4 regions of the Kitasatospora sp. NPDC058965 genome follow, and region 2 is predicted to be linked to each of the others. Evidence: riboswitches for the same ligand, from Rfam matches in the RefSeq annotation. Region 2 holds a riboswitch; each other region holds the start of a gene.
What was found. Region 2 has a riboswitch for S-adenosylmethionine ahead of ACFW1A_RS11600 (amino acid ABC transporter permease). Riboswitches for the same ligand answer to the same signal wherever they lie in the genome.
Positions count from the first base shown of each region.

Region 1: linked by a shared signal. The riboswitch ahead of ACFW1A_RS17970 (aminotransferase class V-fold PLP-dependent enzyme) and the one ahead of ACFW1A_RS11600 (amino acid ABC transporter permease) in region 2 are both predicted to bind S-adenosylmethionine.
Region 3: linked by a shared signal. The riboswitch ahead of thrC (threonine synthase) and the one ahead of ACFW1A_RS11600 (amino acid ABC transporter permease) in region 2 are both predicted to bind S-adenosylmethionine.
Region 4: linked by a shared signal. The riboswitch ahead of ACFW1A_RS35560 (AAA family ATPase) and the one ahead of ACFW1A_RS11600 (amino acid ABC transporter permease) in region 2 are both predicted to bind S-adenosylmethionine.

Region 1 is NZ_JBHYKG010000096.1:9,727-13,437, reverse strand. It holds gene trpD (anthranilate phosphoribosyltransferase) at 1-716, shown strand, start outside; SAM riboswitch class IV at 829-948, shown strand; gene ACFW1A_RS17970 (aminotransferase class V-fold PLP-dependent enzyme) at 999-2,357, shown strand; gene ACFW1A_RS17965 (Lrp/AsnC family transcriptional regulator) at 2,377-2,658, opposite strand; gene ACFW1A_RS17960 (rhomboid family intramembrane serine protease) at 2,655-3,455, opposite strand; gene ACFW1A_RS17955 (hypothetical protein) at 3,647-3,711, shown strand, end outside.
Region 2 is NZ_JBHYKG010000051.1:893-4,603, forward strand. It holds gene ACFW1A_RS11590 (transporter substrate-binding domain-containing protein) at 1-137, opposite strand, end outside; gene ACFW1A_RS11595 (amino acid ABC transporter ATP-binding protein) at 229-1,041, opposite strand; gene ACFW1A_RS11600 (amino acid ABC transporter permease) at 1,038-2,111, opposite strand; SAM riboswitch class IV at 2,436-2,539, opposite strand; gene ACFW1A_RS11605 (putative leader peptide) at 2,747-2,887, shown strand; gene ACFW1A_RS11610 (LLM class flavin-dependent oxidoreductase) at 3,165-3,711, shown strand, end outside.
Region 3 is NZ_JBHYKG010000180.1:210-3,920, forward strand. It holds gene ACFW1A_RS25985 (MoaD/ThiS family protein) at 1-118, opposite strand, end outside; gene thrC (threonine synthase) at 153-1,427, opposite strand; SAM riboswitch class I at 1,445-1,577, opposite strand; gene ACFW1A_RS25995 (glucosyl-3-phosphoglycerate synthase) at 1,769-2,785, shown strand; gene ACFW1A_RS26000 (trehalose-6-phosphate synthase) at 2,790-3,711, shown strand, end outside.
Region 4 is NZ_JBHYKG010000362.1:9-3,719, reverse strand. It holds gene ACFW1A_RS35575 (DUF3050 domain-containing protein) at 1-513, opposite strand, end outside; gene ACFW1A_RS35570 (SDR family NAD(P)-dependent oxidoreductase) at 736-1,500, shown strand; gene ACFW1A_RS35565 (LysR substrate-binding domain-containing protein) at 1,555-2,457, shown strand; SAM riboswitch class IV at 2,597-2,708, shown strand; partial or broken gene ACFW1A_RS35560 (AAA family ATPase) at 2,966-3,711, shown strand, end outside.

The DNA of each region.
Region 1 (3,711 bases), on a different contig from region 2:
GCGCCAAGGTGGTCAAGCACGGCAACCGGGCGGCCTCCTCGGCCAGCGGCTCCTCCGACGTGCTGGAGCGGCTCGGGGTGCGGCTGGACCTGAGCGCCCGCCGGGTGGCCGAGGTGGCCGAGGAGGCCGGCATCACCTTCTGCTTCGCGGCCAAGTTCCACCCCGCGATGCGGCACACGGCCGCGCCCCGGCGCGACCTCGGGGTGCCCACCGCCTTCAACATCCTGGGCCCGCTGACCAACCCGGCCAGGGTGACCGCGCACGCCGTGGGCTGCTTCGACACCCGGCTGGCCGGGCTGATCGCCGGGGTGCTGGCCGAGCGCGGCTCCACCGCGCTGGTCTTCCGCGGCGACGACGGGCTGGACGAGCTGACCGTCTGCACCACCTCGCGGGTCTGGCTGGTGCGGGACGGGGCGGTGACCGAGACCGTGCTCGACCCGCGCGAGCTGGGCATCGAGCCGGTCCCGATCGAGGCGCTGCGCGGCGGCGACCCCGAGTTCAACGCCCAGGTGGCGCACCGCCTGCTGGCCGGCGAGCCGGGCCCGGTGCGGGACGCGGTGGTGCTCAACTCGGCCGCCGCGCTGGTCGCGCTGGACCTGACCGGGGCCCCGCTGGTCGAGCAGCTGGCCGCCGCGATGCGCCGCACCGCCGCCGCCATCGACTCCGGCGCCGGCCGGGACGTGCTCAAGCGCTGGTCCGAGGCGACCCAGCGCTGATCCGCCGTCAGCAGCGACGGGGTCCGGCGGCCGCCGGACCCCGTCGCCGTTGCGTCCGGATGGCGGGACGGTGTTTGACCGTCGGAGAGTCGTCTGCATAGAGTCTGCACCAGGTCATGAGTGACAGCGCGACAAGCCCCAGCTTGCTGTCCGGCAACCCTCCGTCCGTGGCGGGGTGCCCTGGGTGAAGACCGGGCCAGACGGCGACGAGTCCGTGTGGCAAGCGCGGACCACCGGCATGTCGCACTCCCGGGGTCCAGACCCCAGAAGGAGTGTTCCGCCATGTCGACCTCTCTCGATCTCTGCGCCCCGCTCGCCGTGCTCGGCTCCGACGTCCAGGTGCCGCTGGTCTCCGGCGAGAAGGTCGGCTACGCGGCCCTCGACTACGCGGCCAGCGCGCCGGCCCTGCAGCGGGTCTGGGACGACGTGGCGGCGTACGCCCCTTACTACGGCAGCGTGCACCGCGGCGCCGGCTACCTCTCGCAGCTCTCCACCGACCTGTTCGAGCAGAGCCGGCGCACCGTGGCCGAGTTCCTGGACCTGCGCGAGGACGACCAGGTGGTCTTCACCCGGGCCACCACCGACTCGCTCAACCTGCTGGCCGGCGCGGTGCCGGCGGGCACCCGGGTGTTCGCCTTCGAGACCGAGCACCACGCCTCGCTGCTGCCCTGGCAGCACGCCGGCCTGGAGGTGATGTACCTGCGGGCGCCGCGGTCGCACGCCGAGGCGGTGGCCGCGCTCGACGCGGCGCTGACCGCGCACTCCTCGGGCCCGCGCCTGTTCTGCGTCACCGGCGCCTCCAACGTGACCGGCGAGCTGTGGCCGGTGGCCGAGCTGACCGAGGTGGCGCACCGGCGCGGCGCCCGGGTGGTGCTGGACGCGGCGCAGCTGGCCCCGCACCACCGGGTCTCGGTGCGCGAGCTGGACGTGGACTGGATCGCCTTCTCCGGCCACAAGCTCTACGCCCCGTTCGGCGCCGGCGTGCTGGCCGGGCGGGCGGACTGGCTGGACGCGGCCGAGCCCTACCTGGCCGGCGGCGGGGCCTCGCGGACCGTGGCCCGCGAGCCCAACGGGTCGATCGCGGTCGAGTGGCAGTCGGGCCCGGCCCGGCACGAGGCCGGCTCGCCCAACGTGATCGGCGCCTACGCGATCGCCGCCGCCTGCCGGGCGCTGACCGAGGCCGGCTTCGACCAGCTGGAGCGCCGTGAGCAGGCACTGGTCGAGCGGCTGGAGGCCGGGCTGGCCGAGATCCCCGAGGTGACCGTGCTCAACCTGTTCGGCGGCTACGCGCCCCGGGTCGGGGTGCTCTCGTTCGTGGTGCGCGGCTGGAACAGCTCGCACTTCGCGGCGGCGCTCTCGGCGGAGTACGGGATCGGCGTGCGGGACGGGCTGTTCTGCGCGCACCCGCTGGTGCGGACCCTGCTCGGCAGCCAGGACCGCCAGCCGACCCAGTGCGGCGCGCCGGAGCCCTCGCTGCCGGGCGAGCGCAGCCTGAACGCGATCCGGGTCAGCTTCGGCGCCGGCACCCCCGAGGAGCACGTGGAGCGGTTCCTGGCCGCGGTGCGCGAGCTGACCACCTCGGGCGCGCGCTGGAACTACCGCAACGAGGGCGGGCGCTGCGTGGCGGACACCCGGCGCTGAGCCGGCGTCAGCGCCGGGTTCAGCCTTCGAGGCCGATCGCGAAGGCGGTCTCCAGGTCGTGCTGGGAGTAGGTGCGGAAGGCGATCTGGGTCTCGGTGTGCGCGACCCCGGGGACCTTGTTGAGCCGGCCGGGGATCACGTCCGCCAGGTCCTCGTGCCGGCGCACCCGCACCATGGCCACCAGGTCGTAGCCGCCGGTCACCGAGTAGACCTCGCTGACCCCGTCGATCGCCGCGATCGCCTCGGCGATCTCGGGGATCCGGTCCACGCTGGTCTTGATGAGCACGATGGCGGTGATCACGGCGGCGCTCCCTGGTGTGGCGGTACCCCCGGCCGGAGCCCGGGGGACGTCCGGTCAGCGTAGCGGGCACGCACTCCGGCCGCCCACACGGCGAGGAATCCGCCGGCGAAGCCGATCACGTGGGCCGGGTAGGCCACGCCCGGCGACCCGTCGTGCGCGGACCACCACTGCACCGCGAACCAGAGGCCGAGCACCAGCCAGGCCGGGAAGCGCAGCGGCAGGAAGAACAGCAGCGGCACCAGCGCGGTGACCCGGGCCCTGGGGTAGAGCCGCAGGTAGCCGCCGAGCACCCCGGCGATCGCCCCCGAGGCGCCGACCAGCGGTCGCAGCCCGGCCGCCCCGGTCCCGGTGGTGACCGCGTAGCCGTAGGCGGCCAGTGCGCCGGCCGCCAGGTAGAAGAGGAGGAACCGGGTCCGCCCCAGCCGCTGCTCCACCCCGGGGCCGAAGACGTAGAGGAAGAGCATGTTGCCCAGCAGGTGCAGCCAGCCGCCGTGCACGAACATCGAGCTGAGCACCGAGAGCGCGGGCAGCTTGCCCGGGGTGGCCCGGACCGGGCACTGCGGCAGCGGGGCGGCGGCCCCGGCCAGCTGAGCGGCGGTCAACGGACGGCCGGTCAGCAGCTCCGCCGGCACCGCGCCCCACCGCTGCTGGTAGCGCTGGGCGGCGCAGGCCCGCTCGGCGGGGGTGCGCCCGTAACCGGGCGCCGGCCCGCTCGGTCCGGCCAGCAGGACCAGGCAGTTGACGGCGATCAGCAGGTAGCTGACCAGCGGCGCCGACCGCGCCCGGGAGAGCAGCATGGCCCGATCCATTCCGCGCCCGGGCCCTCCCGACACCGCCCGGTACGGCGTTCGAGTGAGTCCGAAAGCTGGTCAGCAGCTGTCCACAGTGCGGAAGGCGGTGGCCTGAGCTGCGGTGGCAGGCCCTAGTCTGGAGCCCTGGCCGGCGCATCGGCCCGGACCAGGGACCCAGCCGAGAGGACCCCCTCCCCATGACCGTCCCCGTGCCCACGGCCGAGACCCGCTGGCGCTGCACCCTGTGCGGAAACCTGACCCG
Region 2 (3,711 bases):
CCGTTCACGGCTTGGCCGGCCGGGGCGGCCGCGGGGCCGGCGGCAGAGCTCGAGCAGGCGGCGAGGGTGACGGCGAGCGTGGTGGCGGCGGTGCCTGCGGACAGGGCGCGGAGGAGGCTGCTGCGAGCGCTGGGCATGGGTCTTCCTTGTGCGTGGGAGGAGGTGCGTGCGTGAGAGGAGGAGCGACGGGTCGAAGAACGAGAAGGGCGCGGTGAAACCACCGCCGGATCAGAGGACCCGGCTCAGGAACTCCCGGGTGCGCGGGTGCTGCGGCTGGTCCAACACCTGCTCGGGCGAACCCTGTTCGAGGATCCGACCGCCGTCCATGAAGACGACGTGGTCGGCGACCTCGCGGGCGAAGCCGATCTCGTGGGTGACGATGACCAGGGTGGTGCCGCCGGTGGCGAGGTCCTTGATGACCGCCAGCACCTCACCGACCAGTTCGGGGTCGAGGGCCGAGGTGGGCTCGTCGAAGAGGATGACGCTCGGCCGCAGCGCCAGCGCGCGGGCGATCGCCACGCGCTGCTGCTGCCCGCCCGACAGTTGGCGCGGGTAGGCGGCGGTCCGGTCGCCCAGCCCCACCCGGCCGAGCAGGGTTCGCGCCAGCTGCTGCGCCTCCGGCCTGCGCAGCCGTCCGGTGGCCACCGGCGCGGCCGCCACGTTGTCGAGCACGGTCAGGTGCGGGAAGAGGTTGAACTGCTGGAAGACGAACCCGATCCGGCCGCGTTGGAGCAGGATCTGACGCTCGCTCAGTTCACGGAGCCGGCCGCGGTGCCGGCGGACCCCGATCAGCTCGCCGCCCAGGCTGACCTGCCCCCGCTCCGGCTTCTCCAGGTGGTTGATCACCCGGAGCAGGGTGGACTTGCCGGAGCCGGACGGGCCGATGACGACGGTCACCTGCCCGGCGGCGACCGTCAGATCGATGCCGTCGAGGACCCGGTGGGCCCCGAACCGCTTGTGCACGTCGCGGACTTCGACCGCGGCGGCGGTCTCCGCACCCGGGACCGGCGCCACCGGCTCGGCGGCGTTCAGCGTGCTCATACCGCGATCTCCTTCCGAATGCGCGCCCGCAGCGCGGCGAGGGCGAGGCGCACCTGCTGCAGCGGGGTGGGCGGGAGGGTGCGCAGCGCACCGCGCGCGTAGTGGCGCTCGACGTAGAACTGGACCACCGAGACCACGCTGGTGAGGATCACGTACCAGACGGTCGCGACCAGGAGCAGCGGCACGATGTCGCCGGGATAGGTGCTGCCCATGCTCTGGACGGAGCCGAACAGGTCGAGCAGCGAGACGTAGAAGACCAGCGAGGTGCTCTTGACCAGGCCGATCAGCTGGTTGACGTAGGACGGGACGATCGCGCGCAGCGCCTGCGGGAAGACGATCCGGGTGAACTGGTAGCGCCTCGGCAGTCCCAGGGCGGCGGCCGCCTCGTGCTGGCCCTGGTCGACGGCGAGCAGGCCGGCCCGGACCACTTCGGCGGCGTAGGCGGCTTCGTTGAGGCTGAGTCCGACGACCGCGATCACGAGGTCGGTGGCCAGCTTCGACTCCTGGACGTGCCAGAAGGCCGGCCCGAACGGCACGCCGAGGCTCAACGTGCGGTACAGCGCGCTGAAGTTGTAGAGGAACAGCAGAACCACGATCAGGGGAACGGAGCGGAACAGCCACACGTAGGCCCAACTGAGCGCGCGCAGCACCGGGTTGCGGGAGAGCCGGGCCAGCGCGAGGAGGATTCCGCCAGCCAGGCCGAGCACGGCGCTGAAGGCGGTCACTTCCAGGGTGACGGCCAGGCCGTCGGCGATGACCGGCCGGACGAACCAGTACTGGAAGCGGTCCCACTGGTAGAAGGGGTTGGTCGCCAGCCCGTGGACGAGTTGGGCGAGCAGGACCAGGGCGACGGCGCTGGTGATCCAACGGCCGGGGTGGCGCAGCGGCACCACCCGCTGCGCCGCCGGCGGACCGACCTGCGCCGCCGGCGGACCGACCTGCGCCGCGGGCGGGCCGGCTTTCGCCTTGGACTCGCTTGAGGGAAGGGGAGGTTGAGGCAGAGAGGGGTCCGCCTGGGGCGGACGGCCGGTCGCGCTCGGCGGCGCGGCGGGGGCGAGGGACTCGCTCATGCGCAGACTCCAGCGAATGCCGGTGCGGGCGCCGCACCGGCAAGGTGGGCGCGCACACGGCGGGACGGGGACCCCGCGGCCCGGTGTGCGGAAGCACACGGCGTCGCGGGAGGGTTGATGGAGGGGCACGCCGCGGCGGGCGTGCGTCAGGCAGCCGTCAGCTCGGACAGCAGGCGCTGCTGGAGGTCGTACATTGGGCACTGCTGACGCGGAGCAGGTCGACCGGCCGGTCCAGGAACGCCGCAGCGCGGCCGCGGTGCCGCTGTGCGGCCGTCCCCGGAGCTGCGTGCATCGCCGTCACCCTCGCCGTTCCCGCCCCGTGGGGCCTCGCGCTTACCGAATTCCGGTCTGGTCCTCACCCGGGGCACCCCGCCGCGCAGGAGGGTTGCCGGTCAGCAAGCCGGGGCTCGTCGCTGACGCTCATGACCGTTCTGGCGGCCAAGGTAGGTGCGGTCCGCGACGGCTGTCAACGGACGATCAGGGCGTGAGACGACGGTCACGATCACCGAGGGCTCGTCAAGTGGCCCCTGTTCACCGTTCTTTCGACGGGATTGTGCCGGACGCCGGGCCCGGGTTACGGTGCAGCAAGGTCACGAGTGTCAGCAACAGGCCCGAACGGAACGGAGGTGACGGCAGTGCGGCAGACCCGCAGGAAGCCCGCGGTCGTCACCGTCAAGGCGCGCTGCCGCGTCACCACGACGTCCGCGCGGCTCCACATCGACCTGCAGCGCGTGACCACCGCGCTCTGTCCGGCGCTCAAGCACGCCGTCGCCTGACCCGGGTCGCCGCACCGCGCCCTCCGTCCGGCGCCCGCCTCCCCCAGTCCTTCCGCTCGCGCGCCGGCTGCCCCTGCACCCATCGGTCCGGTGCCCCTCGCTCCCGCGTCACCGGGCGACGGCACCGGCTTGCCCGGCGCCGTAGCCCAAAGCCGTAGCCCGGCGCCGACCGCCGCGTCCACGCACCGCGTTCGCCGACCGAGTCCACCTGCCGCGGGCCGCACGCGCCCGTGCCGCGCACCCGTCCCTCCCCTGCCCCAGGAAGTGGTCCCTTCCCATGCCCCAGTCCCCTGCACCACTGCATCTGGCCGTCGCGCTGGAGGGCGCCGGCTGGCACCCCGCGGCCTGGCGCGAGCCCGGTGCCCGCCCGGCCGACCTGCTCACCGCCCGCTACTGGGCCGACCTGGTGGCCGAGGCCGAGCGCGGCCTGCTGGACCTGGTGACCTTCGAGGACTCCCTCTCCCTGCAGTCCGCCGACCCGTTCGAGCCGGACGAGCGGACCGACCAGGTGCGCGGCCGGCTCGACGCCGTGCTGATCGCCGCCCGGATCGCGCCGCTGACCCGCCACATCGGCCTGGTGCCGACCGCGGTGGTCACCCACACCGAGCCGTTCCACCTCTCCAAGGCCGTCGCCACGCTCGACTACGTCAGCGGCGGGCGGGCAGGCCTGCGGGTGAAGGTGTCCGGGCGGACCGACGAGGCCGCGCACTTCGGCCGGCGTGCGGCGCCGCCGCGCCTGCGGGTCGAGGACTTCGACTCCCCGGCGGGGCTGGCGGTCCTCCGGGAGCTGTTCGGCGAGGCGGAGGACTACGTCGAGGTGCTGC
Region 3 (3,711 bases), on a different contig from region 2:
TGTAGTTCTGCTCCAGGTCGGCCACCACCTCGGCCAGGGTGGCGCCCTCGGCGCTCACCTCGGCCGCGCCGTCGGTGTACGGGCGCAGGATGGTCGGGATGCGGACGGTGGCGGTCATGCGGGTCCTCCTTCGGGTGGGGGCGGTGCTGGGCTCAGCCGAGGCCGGCGGCGCGGAACGAGTCCAGGGTGGGCCGGATGGTCGCGCTGAAGCCGGCGTCGGCCACCGCGTCGAGGGTCTTCAGACCGTCACCGGTGTTGATCGCCACGGTCTCCTTCGACGGGTCCAGCACACCGTTCTCGACCAACTTCTTGAGCACGCCGACGGTCACGCCGCCGGCCGTCTCGGCGAAGATGCCCTCGGTGCGGGCCAGCAGCTTGATCGCGGCCACCACCTCGGCGTCGGTGACGTCCTCCACCGCGCCGCCGGTGCGCCGGGCGATGTCCAGCACGTACGGGCCGTCGGCCGGGTTGCCGATCGCCAGCGACTTGGCGATGGTGTCCGGCTTGACCGGGCGGATCACGTCGTGGCCGGCCTTGAACGCGGTGGAGACCGGCGAGCAGCCGGCCGCCTGGGCACCGAAGACCCTGTACGGGCGGTCCTCGACCAGGCCGAGCTTGATCAGCTCCTGCAGACCCTTGTCGATCTTGGTGAGCTGGGAGCCCGAGGCGATCGGGATGACGATCTGCTCCGGCAGCCGCCAGCCGAGCTGTTCGCAGATCTCGAAGGCCAGCGTCTTGGAGCCCTCGCCGTAGTACGGCCGCAGGTTGACGTTGACGAAGCCCCAGCCCTCGCCGCTCGGGTCGCCGATCAGCTCCGAGCAGAACCGGTTCACGTCGTCGTAGTTGCCCTCGATGCCGACCAGCTCGCCGCCGTAGACCCCGGCCATCACGACCTTCGCCTGCTCCAGGTCGTGCGGGATGAAGACGCAGGAGCGGAAGCCCGCGCGGGCCGCGGCCGCGCCCACCGCGCCGGCCAGGTTGCCGGTCGACGAGCAGGACAGCGTGGTGAAGCCGAACACCCGGGCCGCCTCGATGGCGCAGGCCACCACGCGGTCCTTGAACGAGTGGGTCGGGTTGCCCGAGTCGTCCTTGATGTGCAGCTGGGCGGTGAAGCCGAGCTCACGGCCCAGGTTGTCGGCCTTGACCAGCGGGGTCCAGCCGGGGTTCAGGTTGGGCTTGGTGGCCACGTCGGCCGGCACCGGCAGCAGCGGCGCGTAGCGCCAGATCGAGGCGGGACCGGCCTCGATCCGCTTGCGCAGCTCCTCGGGGTCGTAGCCGCTGTAGTCGTAGGAGATCTCCAGCGGACCGAAGCACTCGAGGCAGGCGAAGTTCGGACCGAGCGGGAACTTGGTGCCGCACTCACGACAGGACAGCCGGGCGGCGGGGCCGAGGTCGACGGACGGCTCGACAGGGGTAGCGGTAGCCATGATGGCGGAGGCCTCTCTCCTCATCTTCCCCGTGACGCGGGCGCGCCACAGGACGGAATTGGCACCTGTCCCGCCGGGGCCTGCTACAGGCCGGCCAGGAAGGTTGCCGGGACGTCAACGGGCCGTTCCCTCAGTCCCTCTGGATGAGCTCTGTGAAGTTGTGGTCCTGCGCTCTGGCCGACCCCGCTGTGCGAAGGTCGGAACGCAGTACGAAGACTGTAACGGAAGGGCGGGCGACTGAGCCCGACCGTCCGAGGTGCGAGACGAGCCATACGAGGAGTGAGACTTTGCCTGCCGAGCTTCCCCCAGCCCTCGGCCGGGGGCGCCCCCAGGAGGACGCGCTGCTGCCGGAGGCCTCCGACTGGCTGCGCCGGCGGTCCTGGACCGCGGCCGACCGGCCCGCCGAGCAGTTGCTGGCCGCCAAGCGCGCGGCGGGCGCGGCCGGCACGGTCAGCGTGGTGCTGCCGGCGCTGGACGAGGAGTCCACGGTGGGCGGCATCGTCGAGGTGATCCGGCGCGAGCTGATGGAGCGGCTGCCGCTGGTGGACGAGCTGGTGGTGGTCGACTCCGGCTCGGTGGACCGGACCGCCGAGGTGGCGGCCGCGGCCGGCGCCCGGGTGGTGCACCGGGACGCGATCCTGCCGCGGCTGGCACCGGTGCCCGGCAAGGGCGAGGTGCTGTGGCGCTCGCTGCTGGTGACCGGCGGCGCGATCGTCTGCTTCATCGACGCCGACCTGCGCGAGTTCGACCCGGCCTTCGTCTCCGGGATCGTCGGCCCGCTGCTCACCGATCCCGGGCTGCAGCTGGTCAAGGCGATGTACGACCGGCCGCTGGAGGCCGGCGGCGCGGTGGTGGCGGCCGGCGGCGGCCGGGTGACCGAGCTGGTGGCCCGGCCGCTGCTCAACCTGCACTGGCCGCTGCTGGCCGGCTTCGTGCAGCCCCTGGGCGGCGAGTACGCGGCCCGCCGCTCGCTGCTGGAGCGGCTGCACTTCCCCACCGGCTACGGGGTGGAGCTGGGCCTGCTGGTGGACGCGCTGGAGCTGGTCGGGCTGGACGCGCTGGCCCAGGTCGACGTGGGGGTGCGCCACCACCGGCACCAGGACAGCCAGGCACTGGGCCGGATGGCCGCCACCATCTACCGCACCGCGCTGGAACGGCTGGACCGGACCCACCGCCTCAAGGCCGCCGACGACCTGGCCCGCCCGGTGCTCACCCAGTTCGACCGGGACCCGGGAACCGGCGGTTTCCGGCCCCGCAGCCACGCGGTGGCGGCCACCGAGCGGCCCCCGATGATCGACCTGCCGGAGTACTCGACTTCTCGCGCCGGGTTTGCCGCCGGAGATCCCCGGCAAGGTTGAGAGCATGGCCGATCTCACGACCGCGCGCGTCCTGGTGGCCTCCAACCGGGGGCCGGTCTCGTTCAGCAGCGGCCCGGACGGTGCGCTGACCCTGCGCCGCGGGGGCGGCGGGCTGGTCTCGGGGCTCTCCGCGATCGACGACCCGCACGCGGTCTGGGTCTGCGCCGCACTCGGCGACGCCGACCGCGAGGCCGTCCGGCGCTCGCCCCAGGGCCGGCTGGACCGCGGCGGCTTCGACGTCGGCGGGCAGGCCGTGCGGATGCTGGACATCGACCCCGAGGTCTTCGACCAGGCCTACAACGGGGTGGCCAACTCCACCCTGTGGTTCCTGCACCACATGCTCTACAACACCCCGACCGACCCGGCCTTCGACGCCGCGGCCGCGCAGCGCTGGCAGGGCTTCACCGCCTACAACCGGGCCTTCGCCGAGGCGCTGGCCGCCGAGGCCGCGCCGGGCGCCGCGGTGCTGGTGCAGGACTACCACCTGACCCTGGTCCCGGCGCTGCTGCGCGAGCTCCGGCCGGATCTGCGGATCAGCTACTTCCTGCACATCCCGTGGGCCCCGGTGGACTACTTCCGGCTGCTGCCCGACGAGCAGGCCCGCGCGGTGCTCACCGGCGTGCTGGGTGCCGACCGGGCCGGTTTCCACACCCGCCGCTGGGCGCTGGCCTTCGCCGACTGCTGCGCCGACGTGCTGGGCGCCGAGGTGGACCGCGACGCGCTGACGGTCGCCTTCGACGGCCGCCGCACCCGGCTCGGCGTGCACAGCCTGGGCGCGGACGGCGAGTTCCTGCGCGAGCGGGCGCACCGGGCGGACGTGGACGAGCGGTTGGCGGCGCTGCGGGCCGCGGTCGGGCCGCGGCGCACCGTCGTCCGGGTGGACCGCACCGAACTGAGCAAGAACATCGTCCGCGGCCTGCTCGCCT
Region 4 (3,711 bases), on a different contig from region 2:
GGCCTGGCAGTGCACGGGGGAGGAGTCGATCACGTCCCAGGTGACGGCCATGAAGTCGGCCGCCGGGGCCGGGATCCCGGCCGCCTTCGCCGCCTGCGCGACACCGCTGCCGGTGCCGAGCAGCTGCAGGAACTGCTCCATCGGCGCGGTGTCGGCCCCGGCGCGCCGCATGCCGTCCAGGTACAGCTCGAAGTGGCTGATGTAGCCCTCGCCGAGCTCGTCGCTCTCCTCGACCAGCACGATCTCGTTGATCAGCCGCCGGCTCGCCGTCGGACCGCTCGGCACCCACGGCAGGTCCACGCAGGTCAACTGCCGCTGCAGGCACTTGAGCAGCGACATGAAGTCCCAGACCGCGAAGACGTGGCTCTGCTGGAACGTCCGCACCCGCTCCAGGGAGTTCAGTTCCCGGTAGACCGGATGGGCGACCACCTCCCGGCGCACGGGCTCGATCGCCTCGCGCAGCGCCGTCAGGCCCGGGTGCGAGCGGTCCCAGTGGTAGCGGTCGGATGTCATGGTGACTCCAATGTCGTAGAAGGGCCCCCGTGCTGACGCATCGTCGGAGGCACCCGCACGTGTCCGACGGCGGGCCACAGACTACGGGAACGGGGGCCGGGAATCCGGGGATTCGGACGATCCACCTCCGGTCGTGCGCCACGCTGCGGCGATACCGGAACGGTCGCCGTGATGCCCACTCGGTCCTGGCCGGTGCGGTGCGGGGCGTGGTGGGCTGGCGGCATGAGCGAAACGGCGGGCCCGGCCGGTGCGGTGGCACTGGTGACCGGGGCGAACAAGGGAATCGGGTACCAGGTGGCCCGGCAGCTGGGCGAGCGCGGGATGACGGTGGTGGTGGGGGCCCGCGACCCCGGGCGCGGGCGCGGCGCGGCCGAGGAGTTGGCGGCCGCCGGGGTCGACGCGCACCCGGTGGTGCTGGACGTCACCGACCCCGGGACGGTGCGGCGGGCGGCCGGGTGGGTCGAGGACCGGTTCGGGCGGCTGGACGTGCTGGTCAACAACGCGGGCGCGGCCGAGGACCCGGGGCACCGGCCCAGCGCCGCCGACCTCGACGTGGTCCGCGCGGTGTTCGAGGCCAACGTCTTCGGCGTGCTGACCGTCACCAACGCGCTGCTCCCGCTGCTGCACCGGAGCGCGGCCCCGCGGATCGTCAACGTCTCCAGCGGCATGGCGTCGCTGGCCGTCCAGAGCGCACCGGACAGCTACCTCGCGCCGGTGCCGGCGGTCGCCGCCTACCCGGCCTCCAAGTCCGCGCTCAACGCGCTGACGGTCCAGTACGCCAAGGAACTGCGCGGCGCCGGGTTCCTGGTCAACGCGGTGTCACCCGGACCGTGCGACACCGACCTGACCAAGGAGTTGCAGCGGGCCGGCTTCGCGATGAGCCGCACCGCGGCGCAGGGCGCGGCGGTCGTGGTCGGGCTGGCCACGCTGGGCCCGGACGGCCCGACCGGCGGATTCTTCGACGAGGCCGGCCCCGTGCCCTGGTAGCGCCGGCACCCCGCGGGTGACGGCCGGTCGGCCCGGGCGGCTATCGTGCCGCGCATGGACCTACGCCGCCTGCGGTACTTCGTGGCCGTCGCCGAGGAACTGCACTTCGGCCGTGCGGCGGCCCGGCTGCACATGTCGCAGCCGCCGCTGAGCCGGCGGATCCGCGAGCTGGAGGACTCGCTGGGCACCCGCCTGTTCGAGCGCTCGACCCAGGGCGTCCGGCTGACCGAGGCCGGGACGGTGCTGCTCGCCGAGGCGCGGGAGCTGCTGGCGGCGGCGGAGCGGGCGAGCGAACGGGTCCGGCAGACGGGCGGGCGGCGCACCCTCGTGGTGGGGTCGGTGGCCGGCGCCGGGCGCGGGCTCGGCCCGCGCACCGCCGAGGCGTTCCGGCGCAGCCACCCGGACACGCCGGTGCGGCTGCGGGAGACCGGGATCAACGACCCGACCGCGGGCCTGCGGGCCGGCACCGTCGACCTCGCGCTGACCCGGCTGCCCTTCGACACCGAGGGGCTGGCCGTCCGTCAGCTGGCGAGCGAGCCGGTGGTCGCGGCGGTCCCGGCCGGCGACCCGCTGGCCGGCCGCGAGCGGGTCACGGTGGCCGAGCTCGCGGACCGGCCGTGGATGCGGCTGTCGACCGACACCGACCCGGCCTGGCGGCGCTACTGGCTGGGCCGGGCCGGCCGGGCCGCCGAGGACCCGGACGGGCCCGGGGCCGAGGAGGACGCACCGGACCCGGCCGACGGCCCCGTGGTCCGGTCGGTCGCCGAGTGCCTGCACGCCGTGGTCTGGCAGGGCGCGGTCGGCCTGCTGCCCGCCGGCGCGGCCCGGCACCACCGCGTCGAGGGCGTCGCCTTCGTCCCGCTGACCGGCTACCCGCCCAGCCGGGTGGTGCTCGCCTGGCCGGCCGAGCGCGCGGATCCGGCCGTCGCCGCCTTCGTGGCGGCGGCCGCGGCCTGACCGGGCCCGAGGTCGGCCCGGCGGGGAGGGCGTCGCGCCGGGCAGGCCCGCCGGCTGACGGTCCGCCGGGCGCGCGTCGGCTGACGGTCCGCCAGGCAGGTCGTTGACGGGGCGAACTGGCGGTTCGTACGATGGCGGTGGCGAAGAGTGTCAGCCGCAGGCCCCGGCCGGCTGACCGGCAACCCCCACACTGCGGTGGGGTGCCCCGGGGATAAGCCGGGCGGCGTGGTGGCACGTCGCAAGCGCAGGTGGCGCCCGGTCGGGCGGGGGACGGAGAAGGTCGTGGTGCACGAGGTGGGTCGGCTGCGGGCGTTGGACCTGCGGCTGGTCGCCAGGCTCGACATCGACCTGCTGCGGCGCGCCAGTTCGCTCTGTCGCTGAGGTCCGAGGCCCGCCAGCGCCGGTACGGCGCGGGCCAAGCTCCCCTCCGGCCCCTCGCCCGCGCCCGTGCGCTCCGGCAGGGGGCCGACGTCGGCCCACCCCTCAGCGCCCCGCCCCAGGAGTACGGATGTCCATCGCCCCCGTGCGCGCCCCGCACGCCGTTCACAGACCGCTGCCCACCGGGCGGGAGGCCGCCCACCACCGGCTCTGCCAGGCCCTGGACGCCGCCGAGGCGGGCTCCGGCACCGTGCTCGCGCTGCACGGGTCGGTGGGCAGCGGGCGCAGCGACCTGCTGCTGCGCTTCACCGACCTGGCCGCCGAGCGCGGCGCCACCGTGCTGCTGGCCACCGGGTCGCCGCTGGAGCGCGAGTTCCCGCTCGGGCTGGCCCGCCAGCTGCTGCAGAGCGCCGCGCTCGACCCGGAGCAGGCCGCGGCGGCCGAACTCCTGCTGGCCCGCGGGATCGCCGAGAGCAGCCGCGGCAGCGGACCCGGCCGGCTCGGACAGCCCACCCTGGAGGGCCTGTTCGCGCTGGTCCGGGGTCTGGCCGAGGCCGGGCCGGTGCTGGTCGCGGTCGACGACCGGCAGGACGCCGACCCCGAGTCGCTCGAATTCCTGCTCTACCTGGTCCGCCGCACCCGCGGCATCGGCGTGCTCACCGTGCTCAGCTCGCGCGAGACCATGACACCGCCGAACCCGTTCTTCGAGGTCGAGCTGGCCCGCCAGCCGCACCACCGCCAGCTGCGGCTGGACGTGCTCTCCACCGCCGTGGTGGCCGAACTGCTCCGGGAGCGGTTCGGCGCGGCGGCCGCGGCCCGGTCGGCGGTGGCGGCGCACGCGCTGACCGGCGGCAACGCCCTGCTGGTGCACGCGCT